3 regions of the Mesorhizobium sp. AA23 genome follow, and region 2 is predicted to be linked to each of the others. Evidence: riboswitches for the same ligand, from Rfam matches in the RefSeq annotation. Region 2 holds a riboswitch; each other region holds the start of a gene.
The links. A riboswitch is a leader RNA that binds a small molecule or an ion and turns the genes downstream of it on or off. The one in region 2 is predicted to bind cobalamin.
Positions count from the first base shown of each region.

Region 1: linked by a shared signal. The riboswitch ahead of bluB (5,6-dimethylbenzimidazole synthase) and the one ahead of A9K66_RS25855 (CbtB domain-containing protein) in region 2 are both predicted to bind cobalamin.
Region 3: linked by a shared signal. The riboswitch ahead of metE (5-methyltetrahydropteroyltriglutamate--homocysteine S-methyltransferase) and the one ahead of A9K66_RS25855 (CbtB domain-containing protein) in region 2 are both predicted to bind cobalamin.

Region 1 covers NZ_LYTP01000028.1:397,261-400,497, forward strand. Annotated here, with positions in the region: gene A9K66_RS21645 (aminotransferase class V-fold PLP-dependent enzyme) at 1-811, opposite strand, end outside; gene bluB (5,6-dimethylbenzimidazole synthase) at 1,159-1,890, opposite strand; cobalamin riboswitch at 1,933-2,111, opposite strand; gene A9K66_RS21655 (histone deacetylase family protein) at 2,226-3,152, shown strand; gene A9K66_RS21660 (exodeoxyribonuclease VII small subunit) at 3,156-3,237, shown strand, end outside.
Region 2 covers NZ_LYTP01000031.1:48,770-52,006, forward strand. Annotated here, with positions in the region: gene A9K66_RS25845 (aromatic ring-hydroxylating dioxygenase subunit alpha) at 1-568, opposite strand, end outside; gene A9K66_RS25850 (gamma-glutamylcyclotransferase) at 710-1,396, shown strand; cobalamin riboswitch at 1,467-1,665, shown strand; gene A9K66_RS25855 (CbtB domain-containing protein) at 1,702-1,881, shown strand; gene A9K66_RS25860 (CbtA family protein) at 1,897-2,694, shown strand; gene cobU (bifunctional adenosylcobinamide kinase/adenosylcobinamide-phosphate guanylyltransferase) at 2,687-3,208, shown strand; gene cobO (cob(I)yrinic acid a,c-diamide adenosyltransferase) at 3,210-3,237, shown strand, end outside.
Region 3 covers NZ_LYTP01000007.1:101-3,337, reverse strand. Annotated here, with positions in the region: partial or broken gene metE (5-methyltetrahydropteroyltriglutamate--homocysteine S-methyltransferase) at 1-1,926, opposite strand, end outside; cobalamin riboswitch at 2,015-2,215, opposite strand; partial or broken gene A9K66_RS29190 (cytochrome) at 2,486-2,681, opposite strand.

The DNA of each region.
Region 1 (3,237 bases), on a different contig from region 2:
GATTCCAATGGTCGAACCTGTCTATGTGCACCGCGGGCTGGTCGAAAGGTGCAAGCAATGGCCAGGTGGTATCGATCCGGCGTTCGCTGACGACCAGCATCCCGTTGCCGATAGGAGCACCGAGCCACTTGTGCAGGCTGGTGACAAAAAAATCGCAATCGAGTTCGCGGAAGCTGACAGGCATCTGAGCAAAAGTCTGGGCACCGTCGACGACAGTCATGATGTCGCGCTCCCGCGCGATTTCGCAGAGCCGGTTCACCGGCAGGACACGCCCGTTCCAGTGGTACATGTGAGTCAGCTGCAGGACGCGGGTACGCGGGGTCATCGCCTGAACATAGGATTCGATGATGTCGTCGTCGCTGTCCATGAGGTCGAATGTGCAGTTTACAACCTCGATGCCCTCGCGCTGTTGCCGCTGCAGCCAGCCCGCACGAACGCTGGGGTAGTCCCAAGGCGAGATCAGCACTTGATCGCCCTTAGTCACCGGTATTCCGAAGATCGCTGTCGAAAGACCCTCCGACGAATTCCGGTTCAGCGCGATCTCTCCGGGGCTGCAATCGATCAGTTCCGCCAGCTCGCGTTTGATATGAGGAAGTGCTGTGTCGAGCTTGCTCCACATATTGTAGTCGGGATTGCGACTGATGAAGCGGTAGGCGTCAACCGTCGCTTCCTCGACAACAGTCGGTGGGGGACTGACCGCGGCGTTGTTCAAGTTGAGGAGTGGTTCTTGCGGGGGGTATTTTGCGCGGATGCGCTCCCATTCCGCTTCGTCCTCATGTTCGGCGGACCGATCTATTGCAAAAAAATTCATGGGAACGCGCCGGGTCTCATCTGTGGCCCGACAATAAGCGCCGTAGCCCAGCTCAATCTGCCTATTCACATGAGAAGACAGAATTTAATTGCGAACGCCGGTGAATTCGCGAGACGTTGAAGCCCGAGAACGACATCGCTTGGCACAGGGTTAGCCGTGAGGAAGCGAGTGCGGAGATCCGGCCCAATCACGCCAAGAAGAACCGTCACGTTGTCAAGCGATGCGCGAACAATCCCCGGTTTCTGAGAGCGGGCAACGACGGTCAGGCCTGCCAATGCGCCATTGCGCAAACGCGAAGCGCGATGGCGCGTTGCGGTTGGTGCGGGTCTATGGAACGCCGAGCGGTTCTAAGGCTTCAATCGTTCTCCGAGACGAGCGATCGCCGATTTGAGCGGCGCCTCGCCGGCGCCGCAAAAGGTCTCGCTCATCACCAGCTCGGGCAGCGGCAGGCGCTTGCCCCAGCCATGCGCTTCGAGGTCGGGCCTTGGCGCGAATTCCGAGACGCGGCCGACGCAGAGATAGGCGATCGGCGTGACGTGCTCGGGGATCGACAGCAGTCGCTTCAGCGCTTCGGGCTCGATGATGCTCACCCAGCCAACCCCGACGCCTTCCGCCCGCGCCGCGAGCCAGAAATTCTGCACCGCGCAGACGGTGCTGTAGAGGTCCATCTCCGGATTGTGCCAGCGCCCGAGCGGCGAGTTCTTCGAGCGCTGGCGGTCGCAGGTGATGCAGAGGTTGAGCGCGCTTTCGCAGATGCCCTCGAGCTTCAGCTTGCGGTAGAGCGCCCGCCGCTCCACCTCGATCGCCGGCAGTTCCTGTTCGCGCGCGGCGAGGAAAAGGTCGCGCACCTGCCGCCGCCTTGTGGCGTCCCGGATGATGATGAAGTTCCAGGGCTGCATGTAGCCGACCGACGGCGCGTGGTGTGCCGCGGTGAGCAGCCGCGCCAAAACGCCGTCGTCGAGATCGTCGGTAAGGAAATGGCTGCGCACGTCGCGCCGGGTGAACATGGCCCGGTAGACGGCGTCGCGCGCCAATTGGTCAAAGTCATCGCCGCCGGCGGCGGCTGTTCGTGCCTGCATCGCTTGTCCCCTTGCGATAAGCAGTCCTCCGCCTGACCATGCGGATGACCATGTCTGCCGGGCCGGTCTTCTGGCTCGGGATCGACCCGCATCCGGCGCCTTCCCGTCTGGGACAGTGGCGTTTGCCGGCGCGGTCCCCCTCACAGCGTTGGGCACGCCACGGATTTCAACCGTGTTCCCGATTCTCCCGCGTTGCGGGCACCAGGCAGCGACGCGACCTTATCGCGAAGCCGAGGCCGGGCCAATGCCGCCAGCGACACGATTGGGCGCGATTTCCCCAATCATTCGGCGCTGAAACATGGCTATCCGTGCGACAGGTGCCTAGATTAGGCGCCATGACCACTCGTCTTTACACTCATCCGGTATTCCTGGAACACCTCACGCCGGCCGGCCACCCCGAGCGGCCCGACCGTTTGCGCGCCATCGAGCGCGTGCTCGACGACGAGGCTTTTTCGGCCCTCGACCGCGTCGAGGCGCCGGAAGGCGACGAGGCGACTATCCTTTACGCGCATCCGGAGGATTTCGTCGGCCGTGTCCGCGCTGCGATTCCCGAGACGGGGATCGTCTCGATCGATGCCGACACCAGCGCCAGCCCGAAAAGCTGGCAGGCCGCGGTGACGGCGATCGGCGCGGCGAACGCCGCCGTCGACGATGTGTTCGAGGGCCGTGCCGCCAATGTCTTCGTTGCCGCGCGTCCGCCCGGCCATCACGCCGAAAAAGCGACCGCGATGGGCTTTTGCCTGTTCAACACCGCGGCGATCGCCGCCCGTTATGCGCAGGAGAAGCATCTGGCCGAGCGCGTCGCCATCGTCGATTGGGATGTGCATCACGGCAACGGCACGCAGGACATTTTCTGGGACGATCCGTCGGTGCTCTATTGCTCGACCCACCAGATGCCGCTTTATCCGGGCACCGGTGCCAAGAGCGAGACCGGCGCCGGCAACATCGTCAACGCGCCGCTTGCGCCGAGCACCGGCAGCGACACGTTCCGCGACGCCTTCCTGTCGCGCGTGCTGCCGTCGATCGACGCCTTCCAGCCGGATCTGATCATCATTTCCGCCGGTTTCGATGCGCACCATCGCGATCCGCTGGCCGCGATCAACCTGACCGAGGATGATTTCGACTGGGCGACCGGCCAGCTGATGGAGCGCGCCGGGCGCCACAGCGGCAACCGGCTCGTCAGCCTGCTGGAGGGCGGTTACGATCTGCAAGGATTGGCATTTTCGGTCGCCGCCCATGTCGGGCGGCTGATGAAGGGATGAATGATGGCTGATGAAGCTAACCAAGACGTCAAGGTGATGAGCTTCGAACAGGCGCTCGACGCGCTGGAGAAGATCGTCGATGATC
Region 2 (3,237 bases):
TGAGCCGGTGTCCGGGGACGAGCGTCTCCAGCGGCCAGTTCGAAAGATCGCGGGAGGCGGAGTCGAAGGAGGCTTCCGCCGAGCCATCGGGCTCCACTGCGAGATTGATGAAGACGAAGCCGCGCCACACTGACAGCGCCACCCGGTAGAGCGGATAATTGTCCTTGTCGAAGCCTTCGGGCAGCGATTTCGATGGGACACGGACGAGATCGCCGCGCAGCGAATAGGACCAGGCGTGGTAGGGGCAGGTGAGCAGCCTTGCCTTCAGCCGCCCTTCGCTTTCCTGGCAGAGCTGCGAGCCGCGATGCCGGCAGGTGTTGTGGAAGGCGCGCAAGCTCCCGGCCTCGTCGCGCAGCACGACGACCTGCTGCGAGCCGATACGCGCGGTTCGAAAGGCAAGAGGTTCCGCGAGATCGGCTTCGCGGCAAACCATGAGCCAGCTCCGATACCAGATCGCTTCGAGATCGAGCCGGTAAGCGTCGGCTTCCCGATAGGCGCTTGCAGGCAACGTCGGCTCGAGGCTGGTGAGGCCATTGTAGCGGCTGTGTTCGCTAGGATTTGGCTGCATGAGCGGCTCCCCTTGGCTGATGACAGCCGACACCCGGGCAGGACCGTTGTCAATTGCGCGGCCATTGTCGCTTCCGGGTGCTGCCCTTAAGGTCACTTCGTAATCGCCTGCGGTTTCGCCGGCTGCCCAGGATTGCAAAGTATGCCTGCAAGAACGATGTCGCTGACCGTGGAACTGGTCGCCCGCTGTTTTCGCGCGGTCGATGACCCGGGGCCCGACCCGGATGCCGAGCATCTCGTGGACAGCGACTATGAAGCCATGCTGGATGCATTCGAGGCCGAGCTACCTGCAACCGAGCCTCTCTGGCTGTTCGGCTACGGCTCGCTGATCTGGAAACCGGAAATCGAGCATTTTGAGGAGCGCGTCGCCGTGGCTCGCGGCTGGCATCGCTCCTTCTGCATGAAGATGACGCGCTGGCGCGGCACCAAGCAAAGGCCCGGCCTGATGATGGCGCTGGATCGTGGCGGCCAATGCAAGGGCGTTGCTTTCCGCCTGAACGGTGGTGACCGCCGGCAGGCGCTGGACAGGCTTTTTCGCCGCGAGATGACGCTGAAGCCGACCAGCTACCGACCGCGCCTGCTGCAACTCGCAACCGACAAGGGGCCGTTGAGAGCGCTTGCCTTCGTCATCAATCGCAAAGGCACGACCTATGCCGGCCCACTCAACGAAGACGAGGTGGTCGAACGGCTGGCGACCTCGTGCGGCCACTGGGGTTCAGGCGCCGACTATCTCTACAACACGGTGAAGAACCTCGAACAGCGCGGTATTCACGACCGCCATTTGTGGCGATTGCAGAAGCTCGTCGCCGAGCGGATCGCCGGATCTTAGTCCGAAACCGGTGCCGCAATCACGCTGCGGCGTGACGGAATTTGGTTTGCCGGTCGCGACGATTCTGCCTATAGTCGCTGGCGTCGTCGGTTCCGTTTTTGGAGCCAAGAGGGAATGCGGTGAGGGTGGAGTCTTTGCCCTAAGCCGTGGCTGCCCCCGCAACTGTGTGCGGTAGTCCTCTCCATAGACCACTGAGGTTTGTCCTCGGGAAGGTGGGGAAGGGTGCGAATCCGCGAGCCAGGAGACCTGCCGGCGACAGGAAAGTTGACTTCGATGCCCTCGGGTGGAGGGCGAAAGGACAAGACATGAATACCGCTTCCGTCGCCCTCGGCGCCTCCGTCTCCTCGCAGTCGCGCATCATGCAGCTGGCTCTCGCCGCGCTGCTCGGCATTTTCGTCGTCGGTTTCGTCGGCTTCTCGCACATCGATGCGATCCACAACGCTGCCCACGACTATCGTCACTCGATGGCTTTTCCCTGCCACTGACGAAGGCCCGATATCATGAATCTGTTTCGCAACGTCGTGTTCGTCGCGGCGATCGCAGGGCTCGTGGCGGGCATCGCGCTTGCCTGCATGCAGGCCTATGCGACCGTGCCGCTGATCCTCAAAGCGGAAGTCTATGAAAAGGCGGGCGGCGGTCATCACCACGACCATGCCGCCAACACTGGAACTGGCACTGCCATGAGCTCGGCCGAACCGGCGGGCAATGCGATGAGCAGCGCCGCTCCTGCGTCGACGGAAGCGGCGGCTCCGACCGAGGACGAGGGCTGGGCTCCGGCCGACGGCTTCGAGCGCTTCGCCTTCAACGTTGTCGCAAACATCGTCACCGGCATCGGCTTCGCGCTGATCCTGGTCGCGGTGTCGGAATTCGCCGGTGGCATCGGCAGCTGGCGCCAGGGCGTGTTCTGGGGCCTTGCCGGTTTTGCGGTTTTCACGCTCGCGCCCGGCCTCGGCCTGCCGCCGGAACTGCCGGCCATGCCGGCGGCGGAACTTCTGCCGCGCCAGATCTGGTGGATTTCGACGGTGGCCGCAACCGCGGTCGGCCTTGGATTGATCGCCTTTCGCAAGTCGCTGCCCTTGGCAATTCTGGCGGTCGTGCTGATCGTCGCTCCGCACGTAGTCGGCGCGCCGCAGCCCGTCAGCTTCGAGACGGCGATTCCCGAAGGGCTGCACCATCAGTTCGTGGTGGCGGTGACCCTCACCGACCTGGTCTTCTGGCTGGTGCTCGGTGCGGCCGTCGGTGTGGTGCGCGGGCGCTTCACCGGTACATCGACCAGCCTGCGCGACAGCTTTGCCTGATCGCGCGGACGGCCATCTGACTTTCATCATCGGCGGTGCGCGCTCCGGCAAGAGCGCGCATGCCGAGTGCCTGGTGGCGGCAAGCCCGTCGCCTTGGGCCTATATCGCCACCGCGCAGGCCTATGACGAGGAGATGCGCGAGCGCATCGCGCTGCATCGCTCGCGCCGCGGCAAAGGCTGGGTCACCGTCGATGCGCCGCTCGACCTGGTCGGCGCGATCGACGCCTTGCCCGATCACCAGCCGGTGCTTATCGATTGCCTGACATTGTGGCTGAGCAATCATATGCTGGCGGACCACGATATCGAGGCCGAGTGCCGGCGGCTCTCGGATGTGCTTTCGCAGCCGCGCGGACCGTGGTTTGTGGTGTCTAACGAAGTCGGGCTCGGCATCGTGCCGGACAATGCGCTGGCGCGCCGGTTCCGCGACGCCGCCGGGCGGCTCAACCAGCAGGTCGCGGCTGTCGCCGACAGCGTGCTGATGATGGTGGCGGGGCTGCCGCTCAAGGTGAAGTGACATGGGCGAGATCAAAGACACGATCATCG
Region 3 (3,237 bases), on a different contig from region 2:
CCTCCCAGTCGGCCGCGCGCAGCGGCAAGCCCTCCCGCAGTGCGGCTTCGTCGATCTGGATCATCTTGGCGCCGGCCTTTTCGAGGTCGCTCACTTCATCGCGAATGGCAAGCGCGACCTGGCGGCAGACGGCTGAGCGCGGAAGGTCGTCTCGGACGAAGGACCAGTTGAGGATCGTCACCGGGCCGGTAAGCATGCCCTTCACTGGCTTATGCGTTAGCGACTGGGCATATCGCCACCAATTTAGTGTCATCGGATTTTGTCGCGACACATCTCCAATGATGATCGGGGGTCGCACAAAGCGCGAGCCATAGCTCTGCACCCATCCGTGTTGCGTGAAGGCGAAGCCGCAGAGCTGCTCGGCGAAATACTGTACCATATCGTTGCGCTCGAATTCGCCGTGGACCAGCACGTCGAGTCCAATCTCTTCTTGCCAGCGAACGGGGCTTTTATCTCTTTCTTCAGGAACGCTTCATAGTCGATGTAACTCAGCTGGCCTTTGGCATGAGCTGCCCGCGCCTTGCGAATCTCGGCTGTTTGCGGGAAGGAGCCGATCGTCGTGGTGGGGAAGGAGGGCAAGCCAAACGCGTCGGCCTGAAGCTTGGAGCGGACGGCAAATGCGCTCTTCCGGCGCGTCATGCCGACCTTGATGCTGGCGATCCGGCCTTCGACGAGCGGATCATTCACCTTCGCGGATGTCGCGCGAACGGCGGCAGCCTCAGCCGACGCCTCCAGTTCGGCGGCAACTGCGTCCCGGCCTTCGGCCAGGGCACGGGCGAGCACGACCAGCTCGTCGGTCTTTTGCGCTGCGAAGGCGAGCCACGACCTCACATCCGCATCGAGTGCCGTCTCCATGTCCAGGTCGATCGGCACATGCAGCATCGAGCAGGACGGGGCAATCTCCACCCGCTCCAGCGGCCAACCGGCGACGATCGACTTGATACGGTCAAGTATGGCAGGCAGGTTCGCGCGCCAGACGTTGCGGCCGTCGATCAGCCCGAGCGAGAGCACAAGTTCCTTCCGCGCGAGCCGGCCGATGGCCTCCAACTGCTCTGGAGCGCGCACGAGATCCACGTGCAGTCCCGCCACGGGAAGAGAAATTGCTGTCTCGAGATTGTCTCCCAGCGATCCGAAATAGGTAGCGACCATGATCTTCAACTCGGGTGCTGCTTTCGACAGCCGGGAGTAGGCGAATTGGAGCGCATCCCGTTCGTTGGGAATCAGATCGAGCACGAGCGCCGGCTCATCGATCTGCACCCAATCGGCTCCCGCGAGCTTTAGCCTCTGCAGGAGCTCCTCGTAGACAGGCAGCAGCCGTGGCAGGAGCGCGATAGGGTTGAAACCTTCCCCAGGTGACTTCGCCAACTTGAGAAAGGTAACCGGTCCAAGCAGGACCGGGCGGGTGTGGATGCCGAGCGCCTTGGCCTCGAGGAAATGATCCACCGGTTTCGCCGACGAGAGGGCAAAGCTCTGATCGTCCGTGAGTTCCGGCACAATGTAGTGGTAGTTGGTGTCGAACCATTTGGTCATTTCCATCGCGGCAAGCCCATGCCCATTGGCCGCATGCTCGTCACCGGCATGTCCACAATCCGCGGCCTGACCTTGATTGCCGCGCGCCATGGCGAAATAGATATCGAGTGGGACCTCGCCGCCAGTCCAGGCGTATCGTGCCGGCACGGCGCCGACCATGGCGACTGTGTCGAGCACATGGTCATAAAGTGAGAAATCGTTGGACGGGATTTTCGACACGCCGCGATCGTGCTGCTCCCTCCAGCTAGCGGCACGCAGCGTCTTCGCCGTCGCGAGCAAGTCGGCAGCAGGAGATTTTCCGGACCAGTAGTTTTCAAGCGCGAATTTGAGTTCCCGCCGTCGACCGATACGCGGCACGCCGAGCGTTGCTACAGGAATTCGTTGAGAGACAGTCATGCCATACCCCGATGGTTGGGGCGGGGGACAAGGAACGCGGGTTAGGCGGCACGAAGCCGAGTCACCGCGACCACCAGACACCCCGTCCGTGGACGTTGTTCGTCGTGGCAGGTCTCCTGGCTCGCGGGTCAAAGCCTCTGCCCGTCTTCCCGAGGCCATTCGCCTCAGTGACATCAATGGGCTTGGCTCGCCGCTAACAGTTGCGGGGGCAGCGCCGGCATCGCACCGGCTTCCCTCTTAGCTCCGCCACGGCAGTGCCGCGCGGAGAACCATGACATGCGCACAATCACAGCCGCTTCGCTCCCTGTCAATGCCACATAACGAGATGTTTATGTGATTATGCGAATAGCGCCTTGCGCTGGTCGGTCTCTTTGGCCCAAGCCGCATACGATGCGGCTTCTCATCAGTGCAGGCTCGGAGAGGTCCTTGCCCCCATCGGCGACGCCGGACCAGATCGAGGTCCCCAGGCTCAAAGTGTAAGTCGGTCCAGTTCGTCACGGTCCGCCGGGAATTCCAGTAGTTGTTCCCGCTCGGCTTCGCTGAGCGTGGTTGCGCATTCGCCCACCGACGCGCCGATGACCATGACCGGAAGCGGAAAGGCGAGGTGGCGCCGCAGGTAGGCGGGCTGGGGCTGGGCCGCCAGCGTCTTGAACAACTGCGTGCCGATGGCCTCGACCCGCTGCGCGAGCAGCTTCACCCCGCGGGTTGTTGAAGGCCCGCGCCACGATCGTGCGTAACCGGTCATGCTCGCCACCCGCGCGCGACCAGTCACCCCGGTGAACCTGCTAGGCACCGCGTTGACGTAACCCGAATCCTCAGTGATCACCCCCAATGCCCGCAGGCGGAGCTGCCAGGGGCGCGGCCATTCAATCGAGGCACCCTCCTGCGTGCCGCAAGGATTTCCGGAAGGTCTGCCGCGACGGCTTGCCGGCCTACCAGCAACAGGACGATGGCCGCTGTGACTCCGCGCGATAGGTTCATTCGCTTGTTGCGATAATGTTGTTTCCTTCATCGTTCGAAACCACTGAGAATAGTTCTGCTGTGTTGATGGTATTTCAGAGAACTGGCGCATTATCCGCAAATGTTGCACGAGTTGTTTGCAGAACTCTCGCGGATTAACGACCTGTACTCGCTTCTTCGAAGTTCGCCCTTGTGGAGCTGTCGGTCGTTAATTAACGCTATCGGGCGTGCCAGCCGATTGCGCTGCCAAGGAAATCGTCGCCCAAGGTAATGAATACGGCGAGCTCGGGATGTGCTTGCCGTAGCTGTGCCCGCCTGCGCTGGTCCCATAGAAGTAAGCGGGATAGGCAC